Regions from separate parts of the Paenibacillus sp. p3-SID867 genome, predicted to be linked through region 2. Evidence: a T-box and tRNA genes for the amino acid it is inferred to sense, from the RefSeq annotation. Region 2 holds a T-box; the other holds one or more tRNA genes.

Region 1 (8,237 bases), on a different contig from region 2:
TTCATCCAATCTCTCTGCATAATGTTAGATCCGATATCAATAGAAACATGATTATGGAAAGGGTGCTTGTTGATGCTATTTAATTCTGCTAGATTGACATGTCGAAAAATGACGATGAATGACGCAGAGCTTTATCATACCTGGCGTAATGATCTCGAAGTGATGCAATCCACCAGTCCTTGCCTGGATGCTTATCAACTGGAGGAAACAAAGGACTTCGTTCAGCATGTGATCCTGGGCTCTTCCTCCTCGAAGAGCTATCTGATCCTGTTGAAGGATACCGGCAGACCGATCGGCATCATGTCATTGATTCATATCGATACCAAGAACCGGAATGCGGAGTGCATCATCGACATTGGCGAAAAGACTTCTTGGGGCAAAGGGTACGGCTTTGAAGCGATGACGCTTTTGCTCGATTATGCTTTTTTGGAAATGAATCTGCACAGGGTAAGCTTGCGAGTATTTTCCTTCAACCTTAAAGCGATCAAGCTGTATGAAAAAATCGGATTTGTCCACGAAGGCAGCTCCAGGCAGAGCTTGTACCGGAATGGCGACTGGCATGACATCGTGCATATGGGGATATTGCAGAGCGAGTATGCGTCAAAAGGTTGATTTTCACCTACTTCCATAATAAGGTAGGTATGTGAAGTCAATGAGGGAATGGAGAATCATATCATGTCCGAAAATGAAGTGTTATGGATTCAAGACCTGCGCATGAAATATGATAATCGTTACGTGCTGAACGGTATCGACTTGGAGGTACGCCGGGGCGAGATGATTGGATATATCGGTCCGAACGGAGCGGGGAAGAGCACGACGGTCAAGATCATGCTCGGGCTGGTTGAGGGGTACACGGGGACAGTCCGCATATTCGGTCAGGATATTTCCGATGGGAATATCGATTATAAACGTAGAATTGGATATGTCCCCGAGGTGGCCGAATTGTACGATCAGTTAACGGCTGCCGAGTATTTGACCTTTATAGGCGAGTTGTACGGACTTACATATGATGCAGCGGATGATAAGGCGAAGCAATTGATGGAATGTTTTGACATGGAAAAGGCCTATCACTCCCGGATCGCTACGTTTTCAAAAGGAATGCGGCAAAAGGTGCTGCTGATCTCGAGCCTGCTGCATGACCCTGATCTGTTGTTTCTGGATGAACCCTTAAGCGGGCTGGATGCGAACAGCGTGATGGTGGTCAAGGAAGTATTGGCTCAGCTCTCGGCCCAGGGCAAGACGATTTTTTATTCCTCACATATTATGGACGTCGTTGAGAAAATCAGCAGCCGGATCATCCTGCTTGCTGACAGCCGGGTAGTGGCGGACGGAACGTTCAAAGAATTACAACAGCATTCTCATGAGGGGTCCCTGGAAGAAGTGTTTAATCAGCTGACGGGGTTCCATGACCATGCCCGTATTGCGGAACGGTTCGTATCGATCGTTCGGGAGGGAAGTTGATATGGGGGGATCGGAATCATCGTTTCGAATGCTGAAGATACTGGATCGCTTTCAGGGAATTATTTCGAGAATGGGTGTCGACTATGCAACCCTGCGCCGGATCCTCCATGTCAAATTGCTGATGGATTCGAGGCGTGCACCTGTCATATTATCTTCAAGCAACAGGAAGAAAGAAGAAGAGCAGGACAAGAACCTGTTTGTCAGCTCCCTCTGGCTGTACGGCTTAATCGGGCTTGTCCTAACGCCGTTTGTGTTCTGGAGCGATCCGGAATATTTAATGCCGATGAGCATCCTGTCTGCGATCCTCATGTTCTTGATCATGAGCTCCATGATTTCAGATTTCTCTTCCGTGCTGCTTGATGTTCGCGACCGCAGCATTTTGATGACAAAGCCGATCGACGGTCGTACGGTCGGGTTGGCGAGATCGATTCATGCTGGAATTTACTTGCTGCTGCTTACCGGGGCGCTCTCAGCAGGCTCACTGGTCGTAGGATTGATCAAGCATGGCGTGCTGTTCTTTCTGATCTATATCCTGGAGTTAATTCTGATGAATATGCTCATTCTGGTGAGCACTTCCTTGGTTTATCTGTTGCTGCTTAAGTATTGGGATGGAGAGAAACTGAAGGATCTGATCAATTATGTACAGATTGGACTTTCCGCCGCGCTGGCCATTGGCTATCAGTTTGTGATCCGTTCCTTTGATCTGATTGATTTCAATTTTGTATTTACGCCGGCCTGGTGGCAGATTCTGCTTCCGCCAGTGTGGTTTGCGGCTCCGTATGAGTGGTTGTTTGGCGAGGGGAGCGGGTGGCTGACCGTACTCTCGTTGCTGGCTGTACTCGTACCGATTGTGCTTATGATCGTTTATGTCCGTTATATTCCTTCTTTCGAGCAGCATCTGGAGAAGCTGGCTCACAGCGAAGCGGGAAAAGGGCGGGAGCGCGGGCGCTTGGACAGATTCTTGGCCAAATTGGTATGCCGGTCGCGCACGGAGCAGGCTTGTTTTCGATTATCTGCCAGCATGCTGAAGAATGAGAGAGAGTTTAAGCTTAAAGTGTATCCAACACTCGGATTGTCCGTGTTACTGCCTTATTTATTTTTTGTCTCCACAATCCGCAACTCCTCATTGGCCGAAATCAGCAAGGGATCGTCGTACTATGTACTGCACACGATGCTCATTATGATTGTAACGGTCGTTATGATGCTGAAATTCTCCGGCAAGCCCAAAGCCTTCTGGCTGTTTGGCGCAGCCCCGATGCCAAGCATGAATCCATTATACAAAGGGGCGTTAAAGGCTTTTGCGGTCAAAATGTTCCTGCCGCTCTTCACTGTGAATGCGGTCATATTCCTGATTCTGTTCGGAAGCCGGATTATCCCGGATGTTCTCATCGTATTCCTTACCGGCTTGGTGTTGATTCCTTTATCAGCCAAGGCAATTCTGCGCACTCCACCGTTCTCTCAGGCGTTTAATATGGCTCAGCAGAAAGACGGCTGGTGGGTGCTGCTATTCTTTATTGTAGTGGGCGGATTATGGGGTTTGCATTATGCAAGCAGCACGATTCCCTATGGCATGTTAGCATATATCCTCATGCTGCTCGTTGCGAATGGTTTGGCATGGACCAAGCTGTATAAGTGAATCGGGGAATGACAGGAAGAGCAGGGGAAGATGAAGCGGGTTACGCTAAGAGGATAAAATTGCCGGGTAAAGAACCATACCGGGTGCAGGGTTATGTGAATTAGATCGGGCAGAGAGGAAGGATCAAGGCTAATTCCCCAGTCTCCTTCGCTCCACCCGGATAGCATGGATGGAGGCCCGGGTGCTTCCAGATTATAGGTTTCCCGTAATCGATTTATTGTTTCTTGGTTGAGCGAGCTGTTGTCTTCCCCGTAGGTTGTATGTGGTCCGAATGTTAGTAATAGAACGATTAAGCATATCCTAATCTTAATTCGCAATGTCCTATTCTCCTTATATGCTGCATTTTCAGTGTATTATTAACATACACAAAAACGTATCTGCTAACAAGAATCGGTACCCATCTCTTAATGGGTTGGTGGAAGGGAAGGGCAACCGAGATGGATGCCTTTTCTTTCATTTTTTAGATTGTAAACGGTTGAACAGGAACGTAGGTTCGTATATAATAGAGATATAGCAAATAAACTTCCTATTTCACCCTTCACTTCATAGATCCATGATGGATTCCCCCACTTATGTATTTAATTACCTGTTGTTATGCCCTCCGGGCCTTATATAATCAACTTAGATGATGTCAGGATGTTAATATAGTAGGAACTGAGTTTATTCTGGCTTAGTCATTTTCGCAAGGTCGTGGATTCTTGATAACTAGTGCTTAATTTTCGTTTGGTATATGGATTGAACGTCAGCGATTTAATTCGTTTTGGTGTATACGAAGTTCTAAGCTGTTCTTTTTTAGAATTTTTGGCCAAACCGGAGACATAAACGACGTTAATGTTTTTACATTTTCCATCACAGTTTCCAGACATATAAGAAGTGGCAGGCGCCATCGGAATTGACCTCAAGAACATGCATCATTTAGGACGACTCGATAGAAACTGAGGGTCTGTCGGTATACCGTTTATTTATGGACGTTATAACCATCAGTGTAATCAGGATAAATCGAGAAGTGGCGTAGTACACATTTAACCATTTCTTATGGTGTAGGGAGGAAAGCTTTGAATGGAAGTTATTTGGTTTATGTTGTTTTCAACATTTGAAACACTGGCTATTTATTCGCTAATCATGACATTGCTTAGATTCAAGACGACAGAGTACATAGGGCAGGCGTTGATTGTCATGATCCTTGCCAACTTACAAAGTTTTATCATGCGCAACGAACTTCAATTGGATTTTCTAGCCCCTCTCATCACCGTGCTGATCTTCGTTTTCTTATTTTCAGCCATTATTAAGATCCCGGTTATCTGGTCGGCGATCTGCACCATTCTGGGTTATATGTTTTATGCGTTAATTCAAACGGCATATCTGACAACGATATTCGGATCGATCGACTCCATTCAGACCGATCATGCCAATGGTTATATTCTTCAAATCCTCTCAGGTGCGACAGGACTATTGATATCCTGGATTATGTACAGGTTTGGTATTGGGTTTAAGTACGATCTGGAAAAGCTGCGCATTAAATTTGAACATGTTCTATTGATCACGTTGATTATCGTGGTGTTGATATTAATTGCAATTCTATTTTACCTTAATCGTTTATGGCTGCACCTTCTCTTCTTTGGAATAACATTTGGAATCTTCTTGTATTATGCCATCAATACAGAGGAGCGGGAATCTTATGATCATAGAAGGCTTGTCAAAGCGGATAGCGGAGGGGATCAAACGCCAGGTACCCGACCATAAGTCCTCTGTTTCTGTTCTGAAACATGCGATCACCATCATTTTAAACGTATTGTGTATTGTGGTCTTCACGCTGCTTATCTCTATTTTTACAGGTAACATGAAGCAGGCTGTGATAGCCTTGGTGGGTTTTGCGGTACTAAGGCAATTTTCCGGAGGATATCATCTTAAGACGGGGGCAGGCTGTATTGCATTCACGACAGCGCTATTCACTCTGGTGTCTTTTGCGGATATGGGGAATGCAGGCATTCTCGTAATTACTGCTCTCAGTCTGTCGCTGGTGATGCTGTTCGCTCCCAGCCGAATTGAGAAGCAGTCCCGAATATCGAGGAAGCATTACGCAAAACTTCGCTTGATTAGCTGTTTCATCGTGATATTTAACTTTGGACTCCAGTCCCCAACATTGGCTGTCATATTTTTGGCCCAGGCTATCAGTTTAATACGCTGGAAAGGAGGACAAGCTCATGTTATGGATCCATAGGATTAGACATCGGTTGTTTTCGTTTATCGCATCTGCTCTGACGTTGGTAGCTGTTTTTGTAGTTAATACTGCAAGTCCCGTTTTTGTATACAGCGGAGAGACGCCGGAAGAACTGTTAAAGTAAGTCTTGATCCTTCGTAAGGGGACTGGGGTACTTAAAGATAATGGTATAAATAAAGATGAATATGTAGGTTATGATTTCCGGCACCTTTCTGGGTACCGGTTTTTTTGTATGGATAAGTGGAAGTCAAGCCTGGAATGGTGTCGTTGATCTTCGATAAAGATACACAACATTCGGGATCAGTGGATCCGGGCAACGTACCTGGAGACGGGGAAACCCGACTTTGTCCCCCCAATTCGTCCCCTTTGGGTGAAATTCAGCTAGCTAATCTAAAGAAGGAAAAAAGAAAAAACCCTTGATGCCAATGGCATCAAGGGTTTACGGTTATGATCTGTAGTGGGCTCGAACCACTGACCCCTACCCTGTCAAGATAGTGCTCTCCCAGCTGAGCTAACAGATCATGAAATATTTAAAAAGGTAATTCATATATTACCAGCAGACAATGCGACTGTCAATGGTTTTCTCGTTATAAAAAATCACATTCCGGTTCAGACTAAATACAGCATGTATTTGCCAGTGGAGGAGCGTGAATGGTATGGCAGGTGGGAAATCCCATCATTTCAAACGAGCCGGACTGGTGCTCTCGTTGCTGGGGGTAACTGTACTGGGCAGCGGTTGCAGTATCCCGGAGAGAACGTCGGTGCAGCTGGAGCCGCTCCATGGATCAGCAGCGCCCGTAATGCTCGATGTTTACGGCCGTTCTGTAGATCAGGACGTGTATTCCAAGCAGGGAAGCGGGGCACTGGAGCCGGTACCGCCGATGGATTCGGTGGACACATTACGTGATCTCCAACCATAAAGGGGTGCAGCAACGAATCCGTAACAGATCAGTCGTAATAATGTCTGTATCCATTGCTCGAACAACGAGCAGAGCAAACCGTCGGCTTGCAGGCTGGCGGTTTGCTGTAAAACGGCCGATGCTATTCCTCATCCCATTTGCGGGAATAACCTTTTTTAATCGCCCAAAAGATAGGGTAGATGATGACGACTGAGATGATAACAGCCCAAAATATCGTGGCTCCCATGCCCATAAAGGCCATGCTCCTTTCAAGAAAACGTTAGCTTATACTATACAGGAAAACGATTATTTTGTATAATATCTCGATCTGCGATATCACTAGAATTGATTCTACATAAAGAGGTGTTGAAATGGCAGCAGAAATCATAAATGTATCAACCGAAGAGCAATTGCAGCAGGCGCTGGATATCCGGAAGGATGTTTTCGTGCTTGAACAGAAGGTGCCGATTGACCTGGAGATCGATGAGTACGATCGTCTGGAATCCGATGCGTTTCATGTCCTGATCAAATCGGAAGGTCAATACGCGGCAACCGGACGTATCACCTATTACAATAAGGATTCCGCCAAAATGCAGCGAATTGCAGTGCGTAAGCCATTCCGCTCCAAAGGGATAGGGCGTGTGCTGATGATGGCATTGGAAGCGCAGGCGCGTGAATTGAAGCTGCAGTATTCTGTACTGGATGCACAGGTGCAAGCGGAGGCATTTTATCGCAAGCTTGGGTATGAGACCATTTCGGACGAGCCGTTTGATGATGCGGGCATTCCCCACGTTCGTATGAAAAAGGAACTGTAGGCTTCTTACCATATTAAGGTGCTAATGAGATCCTCACTGTTTAAAAGAAAAGACCTCGAGTATCGACTCGAGGTCTTTTTAGTCATGATTTTAAAAGTTTGGCAAATTGTCCAGGTTGTTGCTTGGATCGCCATCCGCATTGGAGCGAAGATGTTCGTCTCCGTCACGTCCACGGAATACGTTCAGGTTTTTGATTTCTTTATTCTTGGCCATTTGTTGCGCTGTCTTGCAGTCAACGACACTGCCGTTATCCAGCTTAAGTTCGATGATGTCGCCATCTCCGTTTTTACGTACGCCTACGACTTCTTGTTGTCTATTATCCATATGAATCGCCTCCCGGTTTTAGTGTTCCCGGGAAACCTCATAAACTATTCATCTATACTGAACTACCATTCGTATACCCGCTGCTGCTCCACAAATTCCATGATGCCGGTCTTGCCAATGAAAGCTTCGACCTCATCGCTGTAATGCATGAGATAGGTGCGCTCCTGAATTTCTTGTGGTAGGCTAAGCAGCTCATCCAGTGTCGTATGAACCTCGCCAGGGCCTTGCAGCTGACATTCATGCAGAATCACTTCACAATCCCGCTCATTCACCAATTGGTTGAGCAGTATAGGGTCGAATACCATGTCAGCACTGTAAAAAATCCGATCATTCAGATAAAGCGAATAGCTGTCCTTGCCGGGAATATGCTGCGTATGAATCAGTTCTACCGAGATGCCGGATGAAATATGGGTCTTCACTCCCGGTTTCAGAGGGTGTACGTCAAATACATCATGCAGGGAGGAGATATGTCCCTGTTGATATAAACCGCCTTTGAGGGTGTGCTCCCATATCGGTTCCACCAGCGTCTCGGCAATATAGAGTGGGAGCTTACGGTTGTATTTCATTTTCATAATAAAAGCCAGCTCCTCAAGTCCGCCTACATGGTCAGCATGAATGTGAGTGATAAGCACAGCATCCATATCGTTAAAGGTCTTATTCAGCTGATGAAGTGCCATTGGAGCGGTGATGCCGCAGTCAATGAGAAGTGTGAAATTCCCGTCTTGGACCAGTGCGTTATTGTTATAGTAGTTCTTGGCAAACGCACTGCCGGTGCCAAGCATTTGCAATTTTAGTGTCAATGGATGAAACCTCCTGATGATATGATGTGTAGTCCCCGTATGCTAATGTATATTTTAACGAATTCCACGTTGATTTACACG
Region 2 (8,237 bases):
TGAAGCCAACTACATCGCCTTCAAAAGCCTATGAGTTACGGGGGGAATTGGAGCAAACGCGGCGAATGGCTGGAGATAACGCCGGGCAAGGCGCTATTGAGTCTGCCGGATCGGAACGAAGCGGCTGCCAAGTGGCTTATGGAAACGGTCGGTATGCCCGAGAAGCTGTATCGTAAGCTTCGTCATGAACAGGGGATACAATGGAGAGGGGATCGGCTTCGGCTGGTCCTTTTTCCTTACCGGGATTACGGCATCGAACCGAGATGGCAGGAGCTTGATGTATTGTATGAGGATGATTTCTGCCTGGTCGCTAACAAACCGGCCGGTATGGCGGTCCATCCGGACAACGAGAGCCGCGAGACGACCCTGAATCATGTGGTTGCCGCATATTACGAAGCCGAAGGCATCCATACGGCAGTCCGGCATATTCATCGGCTGGATAAGGATACAACAGGTCCCGTGCTGTACGCCAAGAATGAATATGCGCAGCTAAAGCTTGACGAGGACATGCGGGAGAAGAAGATCGTCCGGATATACGCGGCTATCGTTCAGGGGAGGGTCTCTCAGGATCTGAAGAGAATCGATCTGCCGATAGGCAAAGACCGCTATCATTCAAGCCGTCGGAGAGTTTCATTAACCGGGCAGGCTGCAATCACGCATATTCGATCATCCGAGGTGTATCCGAAAGCCAGCCTGCTGCAAATTCGACTGGAAACCGGCCGGACGCATCAGATCCGGGTGCATCTAAGTCATATGGGACACCCGCTTCTGGGAGATTCCTTATACGGAGGATCAGGGGCGTTTCCGCGCCAAGCGCTGCATGGCGAACGTCTGCTATTTACTCATCCTTTCTCGGGCGAGGATATTGAGGTGAATGCACCCTGGCCTCTGGATATGTTGGAGTTAAGAGAACGAATCATAGAGACATCGGACCGGTAAGAAAATTTGCAAGATCCTGAATGAACCTGTAAGTTTCAAGCACAATTCGCAAAAAAGTCATGCTCTCCTATTTTCGGCATATAGATAAATTGAGTGGCAAAACTTAGGCTCATGCCGTGATAACAGATCACGGATAGTATATGCCAAAAAGGAGGACATTCCCGTGTTTGACCAGTCCTACGGATTGCGGTTCGATATTTACGAGCGTATTAATTTAACGGAAGATTTGCCGGGAATCGAAGAATTGGAAGAGGCGGAGTTGATCCCGCATATTCAGGTAATCAGTCAGCAGGACCAGGCTACGCTTCGGGGTCATCTGCTTCTTGCAGGCCTGTATAAAGGTGACACCGAAGCAGGAGAGACGGAGCCGCTCGAACACTGGATCCCGGTTGAAATCACGGTACCGATGAACCGGGTATCATCATTGGATGACATCGCGGTCGAGATCGAGAATTTTGACGTGGATTTGTTATCCAAACGCAGCTTGAACATTACAGGGGTTCTGTCGCTCAAAGGAATTCAGGCGGCGGCTCCGGGAGCCCGCGACCAAGTATGGGCCAATGAGGAATTCACAGTGGTACATGCTCCTGAAGCGACTGATTTGTATTCGAACGGGGAGCAGCAGTTCGCAGCCAACCCGTACGACCAGCTTCATGGCAGCGGAACTCATCCAGACGCTAACTCGACTTCGCCTTCTTACTTCAACGAGGCTCAGACCAGAGCTCAAGAGTCCGGGACGGATGCGCGCACACAGCAGTATCTGGCATCCTGGGCGCAGTATGAGAACCAAACACGGGATTCACAGGACTCAGCAGACAGCACCATTAGCATTTCTAAACCGTCTGAAGTCCGGGATACGGTCGAATATGCCTTACATAATGAGACGGAAGCTCAGGCAGCTGAGTCGTCGATTCCAAGTGTATGGCAATTCGAACGGGCTGCGGTCCAGCCCGAGCCGGAGCAAGAAGATTCAGCAGCCAGTTTCCCTGGTGTCATTGAGCGTAAGGGTGAAGAAGTGGATGCCGTTCCGGTACTGGAATCACCGGAAACGGAGGAAGTGCAGCCTGTTTTCGCTGAGGAAGAATTCCCTTCGGAGGATATGGATGATATAACGGAAGAGGTTTCCATTAAAGCCGAAGAGGTTCCGACCAAGCCCGAGTTAAAGGTGGCCTTCAACACGAAGAACAGCAGCACAACCAGCGCATCGGGCGTAGGCTTCTCTTCGTTGCTTCAATCGAGCAGAACGGTTCAGGATCAGGATCAAGCCGCTCGGGACGAGGAAGAAGAGACGGAGGAATTGGTTGACTCCGCAACGGCCGAGGACGTGGAGTGGAAGAGTCTGTTCCTGGGTAACCGCCATGAGGAAACGCCTTTCCGCAAGGTCCGGATGTGCATTGTGCAGCGTGAGGAGACACTCGACGTGATTGCCGAGCGTTATCAACTGACGCCGCGAGAGCTTTTGTTATATAACCGCATGTCCGAGCAGAATGTGGAAGAAGGCCAGGTATTATACATTCCCCAGTAATCAGCGGAGGAAGCGATCGCGTTAGAACAAGCAGGTCAAGGTAGGATATCCTTGGCCTGTTTTTGTGTATGGCCGGGAATAGATTAGAAGAAGAGGGGAATCGGACGAGCCGGGGCTTCTTTATTACAATGTATTAGAATTATTTTGGATCGACAGGTATGATGTCTAAATCGTTCGGAAACACTCAAAATATTGACTATATGCAACAACCACGGTATATTTGAATAGTATATGTACAGGTATTCCTAAAGCTAGAACAACGTTGAACGGGAAGAGTAGGAAGGTATGGCCTTCAGAGAGCGGAATTGCTATCAAGCGCTGTGAGATTCCGCAGGAACCAGCTTGCCGAAGTCGCCCCGGAGTTGCGGACTTGAGATAGAGTAGGGATCGATCGCTACCCTGGTTAGAGTTCGCCGGCCGCAGCCGTTATCTGCGTAAAGTGTCGTGCTTGATCGTTTGCCTTTCACGTTCTTCATGGGAGGATACGATTCATGATTGATTATAAGCACGAAACAAAGGTGGTACCGCGAGAGAACAGTCTTTCGTCCTTTGAGGACGAAAGGCTTTTTTTGTTTCACGCAAACATGGATATCCATGTCCACGCCCAGAGGCTAAAACATTACGGGTTGGCAAAACTGATTAACAGTATCGGAGGTACGAAAATATGGATCAAAAACTAAACCAATCCCAGTTAGACATGCCGACGACGTATGATCCGAAGGCAGCCGAACAAAAATGGTATCCGTACTGGAAGGAAGGCGGCTTCTTTGAAGCTGGCAAACGACCGGACGCGGAGCCGTATACGATTGTTATTCCTCCACCAAACGTTACGGGAATGCTTCACATCGGCCATGCCCTTGATTTTACGCTGCAGGATATCCTGATTCGCGTAAAGCGGATGCAGGGTTTTGATGCGTTGTGGTTGCCGGGCTCTGACCATGCAGGCATCGCCACGCAAACCAAGGTTGAGCAGAAGCTTCGCGAAGAAGGCGTTACCCGCTACGATCTGGGACGTGAAAAATTTCTGGAGAAAGTGTGGGAATGGAAGGATCTGTATGCGAATACGATCCGTGACCAATGGTCCAAGATCGGCCTGTCTCTCGATTACTCCAGAGAGCGTTTCACGCTCGATGAGGGGTTGTCAGAAGCGGTTCGGGAAGTATTCGTCAAGCTCTATGATAAGGGGCTTATATATCGCGGCAAACGCATTATCAACTGGGACCCGGCTGCTCGCACGGCTTTGTCCGATATCGAAGTGGAGTACAAAGAGGTCAACGGCCATTTGTACCACTTGCAATACCCGCTGAAAGACGGCAGCGGCTCCATTACCGTAGCAACCACCCGTCCGGAGACCATGCTGGGTGATACGGCGGTAGCCGTTCATCCGGAAGATGAGCGCTATAAAGACATGATCGGCAAGACATTGGTCCTGCCTATTGTCGGCCGAGAAATTCCGGTTATTGCCGATGAGTACGTGGAGAAGGATTTCGGCAGCGGAGCGGTTAAAATTACGCCGGCCCATGATCCGAATGACTTCGAAATGGGTCTGAGACATGATCTGCCACAAATCACCGTGATGGATGAATCCGGGACGATGAATGAATTTGCCGGCAAGTACCAGGGGCTTGACCGAGCAGAATGCCGCAAGCAGATCGTAAGCGACATGAAGGAATCGGGCGTGCTGCTTCGTATCGAAGATCATGTTCATCAGGTTGGCCATAGCGAAAGATCCGGCGCCGTTGTCGAGCCGTATCTGTCGACGCAGTGGTTCGTTAAGATGCAGCCGCTTGCGGAAGCAGCCGTTACTGCGCAGAAATCCGGCAAGGGCGTAAATTTCGTGCCTGACCGGTTCGAGAGAACCTACCTGCATTGGATGGAGAATGTGCGCGATTGGTGCATCTCCCGTCAATTGTGGTGGGGCCACCGGATTCCGGCCTGGTATTCCGAATCCACGGGCGAAGTGGTTGTTGCCATGAATGAAGAGGAAGCGCGCGCGAAGCTTGGCAAGGACGATCTGAGACAGGATGAGGATGTGCTGGATACCTGGTTCAGCTCGGCATTGTGGCCGTTCTCGACCATGGGCTGGCCGAATCTGGACAGTGAGGATTTCAAACGTTATTATCCGACAAGCGTTCTCGTAACGGGTTATGATATTATTCCGTTCTGGGTTTCGCGGATGATTTTCCAAGGGCTTGAATTTACGGATCAAATGCCGTTCAAAGATACGCTTATCCATGGTCTGGTTCGGGATAGCGAAGGCCGCAAGATGTCCAAGTCGCTCGGCAATGGTATCGATCCGCTCGAGGTTATTGAACAGTATGGCGCAGATGCCATGCGTTATATGATATCGACCGGCAGTACGCCGGGTCAGGATCTTCGATTCCGCTGGGAACGTGTGGAACAAGCGCGTAACTTCGCGAACAAGATCTGGAATGCGTCACGTTTTGCGCTCATGAATCTGGAGGGCTTCACGGCGGCGGATATCGACATTTCCGGAGAGCTGGGAACGGCCGACCGTTGGATTTTGCATCGTCTGAACGAAACTTCCCGAGACATTACGCGTCTAATTGATGCCTACGAATTTGGCGAAACCGGTCGACTGCTCTACAATTTCATCTGGGATGATCTGTGTGACTGGTATATTGAATTTGCTAAGCTGTCCCTGTACGGCGAGGATCAAGCGGCCAAGAAAAAGACGCAGTCGGTGCTTGCCTATGTGCTGGACCGCACGATGCGCTTGATCCACCCGTTCATGCCGTTCATTTCCGAAGAGATCTGGCAGCATTTGCCGCATGAAGGCGAGACGGTGATGTTGGCTTCATGGCCGACCTATGATGAGGCATTTGAGAATGCGGAAGCCGTTACCGAAATGAACCTGCTGATGGATGTCATCCGTGCTGTACGTAACATCCGGGCGGAAGTAAACGTACCGATGAGCAAAAAAGTAGAACTCCAGTTGAAGCCGGTAAGCGAGCAAATTGCTGGCATCATCGATCGCAATGCGGATTATATTCGCCGCTTCTGCAACACGTCGGAGTATCAATCCTCCCTTGCGCTTGAGGCGCCGGATAAGGCGATGACCGCCGTGGTAACAGGTGTTGAAATGTATCTGCCGCTTGCCGGGTTGATCGATATCGCTCAGGAGATCACGCGTCTGGAAAAGGAAATTCAGCACTTGAACAGCGAAGTCGAGCGTGTGGAGAAGAAGCTGAACAATCCTGGTTTCGTATCGAAAGCACCTGAAAAGGTGATTGAAGAAGAACGGGCGAAGCTTGCGGATTACTCGGACAAACGCAATAAAGTGATTGCGCGCATCGAAGAACTGAGAGGCTAAAGGGCAAAATGAATCTGGACCAGAAGGTGAGAACGATGGTTGATCATTCGGCAGCTGCAGTGGCAGCTCCGTTCCATACCTATGAGGAAGCGGTAGCTTGGATCAACGGGCTGATTCCGTTTGGAATCCGCCCGGGCATGGATAGAATTCAGCGATTGATGGAGCTGCTCGGCCATCCGGAGCGGCGGTTAAAATTTATTCACGTGGCCGGAACGAATGGGAAAGGCTCCACATGCGCTTTTTTAACAAAGGTTCTGCTTCAAGGGGGATTCACGGTTGGCACCTACACGTCTCCCTATATTACGAAGTTTACCAATCGGTTTCAGTATAACGGCGAGGACATACCGGAAGAGACGCTGCTTGAACTCGCTAATCGCTTAGAACCGCTTGTAGCCGAAATTGCGGGCTCCGGGCTCGGATCGCCCACCATGTTTGAGGTGTCCACCGCCCTTGCGATACTGTATTACGCCGAGGTATCTTATCCGGACGTGGTGGTATGGGAGACGGGACTTGGCGGTCGCCTTGACGTGACCAATATCGTACATCCCATCATTTCGGTGATCACGAATATCGGAATGGACCATACCGACGTCCTGGGTGATACCATTCAGGAGATCGCCACGGAAAAGGCTGGCATTATCAAGCCTGGAGTTCCTGTGGTGAGCACGGTAACTCAGCCGGAGGCAGTCGATATTCTGAAACAAACGGTAGTCAAAAACCGTACAAGTCTGTATCTCGTAGATGAACAGTTCTCCTATGAGCGGCTGCGTGGGGACGAAGAAAGCCAGACTTTCCGTTTTAAGGGTCCGTTCCGGAACATGGATCTGGACATCTCGATGCAGGGTGAGCACCAATGCGCCAATGCCGCGCTTGCGATGATGACGCTGGAAGTGCTTCGCCAGTATATGGCTTTCATCGTGGATGATGAAGAATTGCGCAGAGGGTTTAAGGATACTTTCTGGGCGGGAAGACTGGAACAAGTGCAGTCCTCCCCGCGGATTGTTCTCGATGGTGCGCACAACCCCGAAGGGGCTGAAACCTTGGCCAAGAGCTTGCCGCAGATTTATAAGTATCGGAAACTGAACTTAATGATGGGAATGCTGGCAAATAAGCATCATGAATCGTATTTGCAGCATATACTGCCAATAGTGGATACGCTTATCCTGACTGAACCGGATTTCCGGAAGAAACTGGACGCCAAGGCGCTTGGTGACATCGTAGAGCAGGTAAGGGAGAAATACGCCAAACATACACTGCAAATCATCATAGAACCAAATTGGAAAAACGCACTTGAAGAGTTGAAGTCACGGACGGAAGCGGAGGATCTTGGGGTGGTGTCGGGCACGTTGTACCTGATTGCCGACGTGCGTTCCAACCTCCTGGGCCTTTCCGATTCTGAAAAAGGTTGGTGATATCTGTTGAATACATCGGAACATGTTCATTTTATAGGAATTGGCGGCTACGGGATGAGCGCCATTGCAAGAGTTATGCTGGAGATGGGTTATAAAGTCACGGGTTCTGACGTGGCATCGCAAGAATTGACAGAAAAGCTGGCGGCCAAAGGCGCCAAAATATACATTGGACATACCGCCGAGCAAGTCCAGGGCGCGGACCTTGTAGTTTACTCGACGGCATTGTCCCAAGACAACGTGGAGCGGGTCGAAGCAGAGAAGCTGAACATTCCTGTCCTTCACCGTGCGCAGATGCTGGCGCGTCTTCTGAACGAACGCAAAGGGGTCGCCGTAGCGGGTGCACATGGTAAGACAACCACTTCATCGATGATTGCGCTCGTAATGGAGGAATGCGGCGTCGATCCGACGTTTATCATCGGCGGGGAAATCATGAACGTTGGCACCAATGCCAAGGCCGGTGAAGGCGAGCACGTGGTGGCCGAAGCGGACGAGAGTGACGGTTCATTCCTTCAGTACCACCCTTGGCTCGGCGTTGTTCTGAATATTGAGGCCGATCACCTGGAGAATTACGAAGGGGATTTCAATCGTCTCAAGGCAGCATATGTACAATTCCTTAGCCAGATCAAGGCAGACGGTACGGCCGTGGTTTGCGCGGACGATAACAACATTCAGGCGATTTTGCCTGACCTAAAATGCAATGTGACGACATACGGCATTCACGCGGATGCAGAGTATACGGCAACGAATCTGGTGCTCGGCGACCGTCACGTCAGCTTCACCATGCTTCATAACGGCATGGAGCTGGGAACCGTGGAATTGTCCGTACCGGGTAAACACAATGTCTACAACGCCATGGCTACGGTGATTTGCTGCTTGAAAGGGGGAATCTCGTTCGAAGCGATTGTAGAGGCCATCGTCAAGTTCAACGGAGCTAAGCGCCGCTTCCAGGTGCTGGGCGAAGCTGAAGGCATTCTCGTGATTGACGACTATGCGCATCATCCGACGGAGATCGAGGCTACGATCAGTG

What was found. The T-box of region 2 lies ahead of M4D81_RS32275 (valine--tRNA ligase). A T-box ahead of a tRNA ligase gene usually reads a tRNA of that ligase, here a tRNA-Val.
Region 1: it has a tRNA-Val gene. The T-box ahead of M4D81_RS32275 (valine--tRNA ligase) is inferred to sense a tRNA for this amino acid. The anticodon was not compared.

What each region holds. Positions count from the first base shown of each region.
Region 1 covers NZ_JAMBDM010000001.1:308,334-316,570, reverse strand. The annotation lists gene M4D81_RS01540 (TetR/AcrR family transcriptional regulator) at 1-51, shown strand, start outside; gene M4D81_RS01535 (GNAT family N-acetyltransferase) at 73-612, shown strand; gene M4D81_RS01530 (ABC transporter ATP-binding protein) at 676-1,461, shown strand; gene M4D81_RS01525 (hypothetical protein) at 1,463-3,097, shown strand; gene M4D81_RS01520 (hypothetical protein) at 4,157-4,840, shown strand; gene M4D81_RS01515 (accessory gene regulator ArgB-like protein) at 4,776-5,318, shown strand; gene M4D81_RS01510 (cyclic lactone autoinducer peptide) at 5,302-5,442, shown strand; tRNA gene M4D81_RS01505 (tRNA-Val) at 5,767-5,839, opposite strand; gene M4D81_RS01500 (hypothetical protein) at 5,975-6,238, shown strand; gene M4D81_RS01495 (GNAT family N-acetyltransferase) at 6,589-7,032, shown strand; gene M4D81_RS01490 (DUF3892 domain-containing protein) at 7,123-7,356, opposite strand; gene M4D81_RS01485 (MBL fold metallo-hydrolase) at 7,419-8,156, opposite strand.
Region 2 covers NZ_JAMBDM010000030.1:21,240-29,476, forward strand. The annotation lists gene hemL (glutamate-1-semialdehyde 2,1-aminomutase) at 1-34, shown strand, start outside; gene M4D81_RS32265 (RluA family pseudouridine synthase) at 31-939, shown strand; gene M4D81_RS32270 (LysM peptidoglycan-binding domain-containing protein) at 1,103-2,464, shown strand; T-box leader at 2,718-3,017, shown strand; gene M4D81_RS32275 (valine--tRNA ligase) at 3,129-5,798, shown strand; gene M4D81_RS32280 (bifunctional folylpolyglutamate synthase/dihydrofolate synthase) at 5,807-7,210, shown strand; gene murC (UDP-N-acetylmuramate--L-alanine ligase) at 7,217-8,237, shown strand, end outside.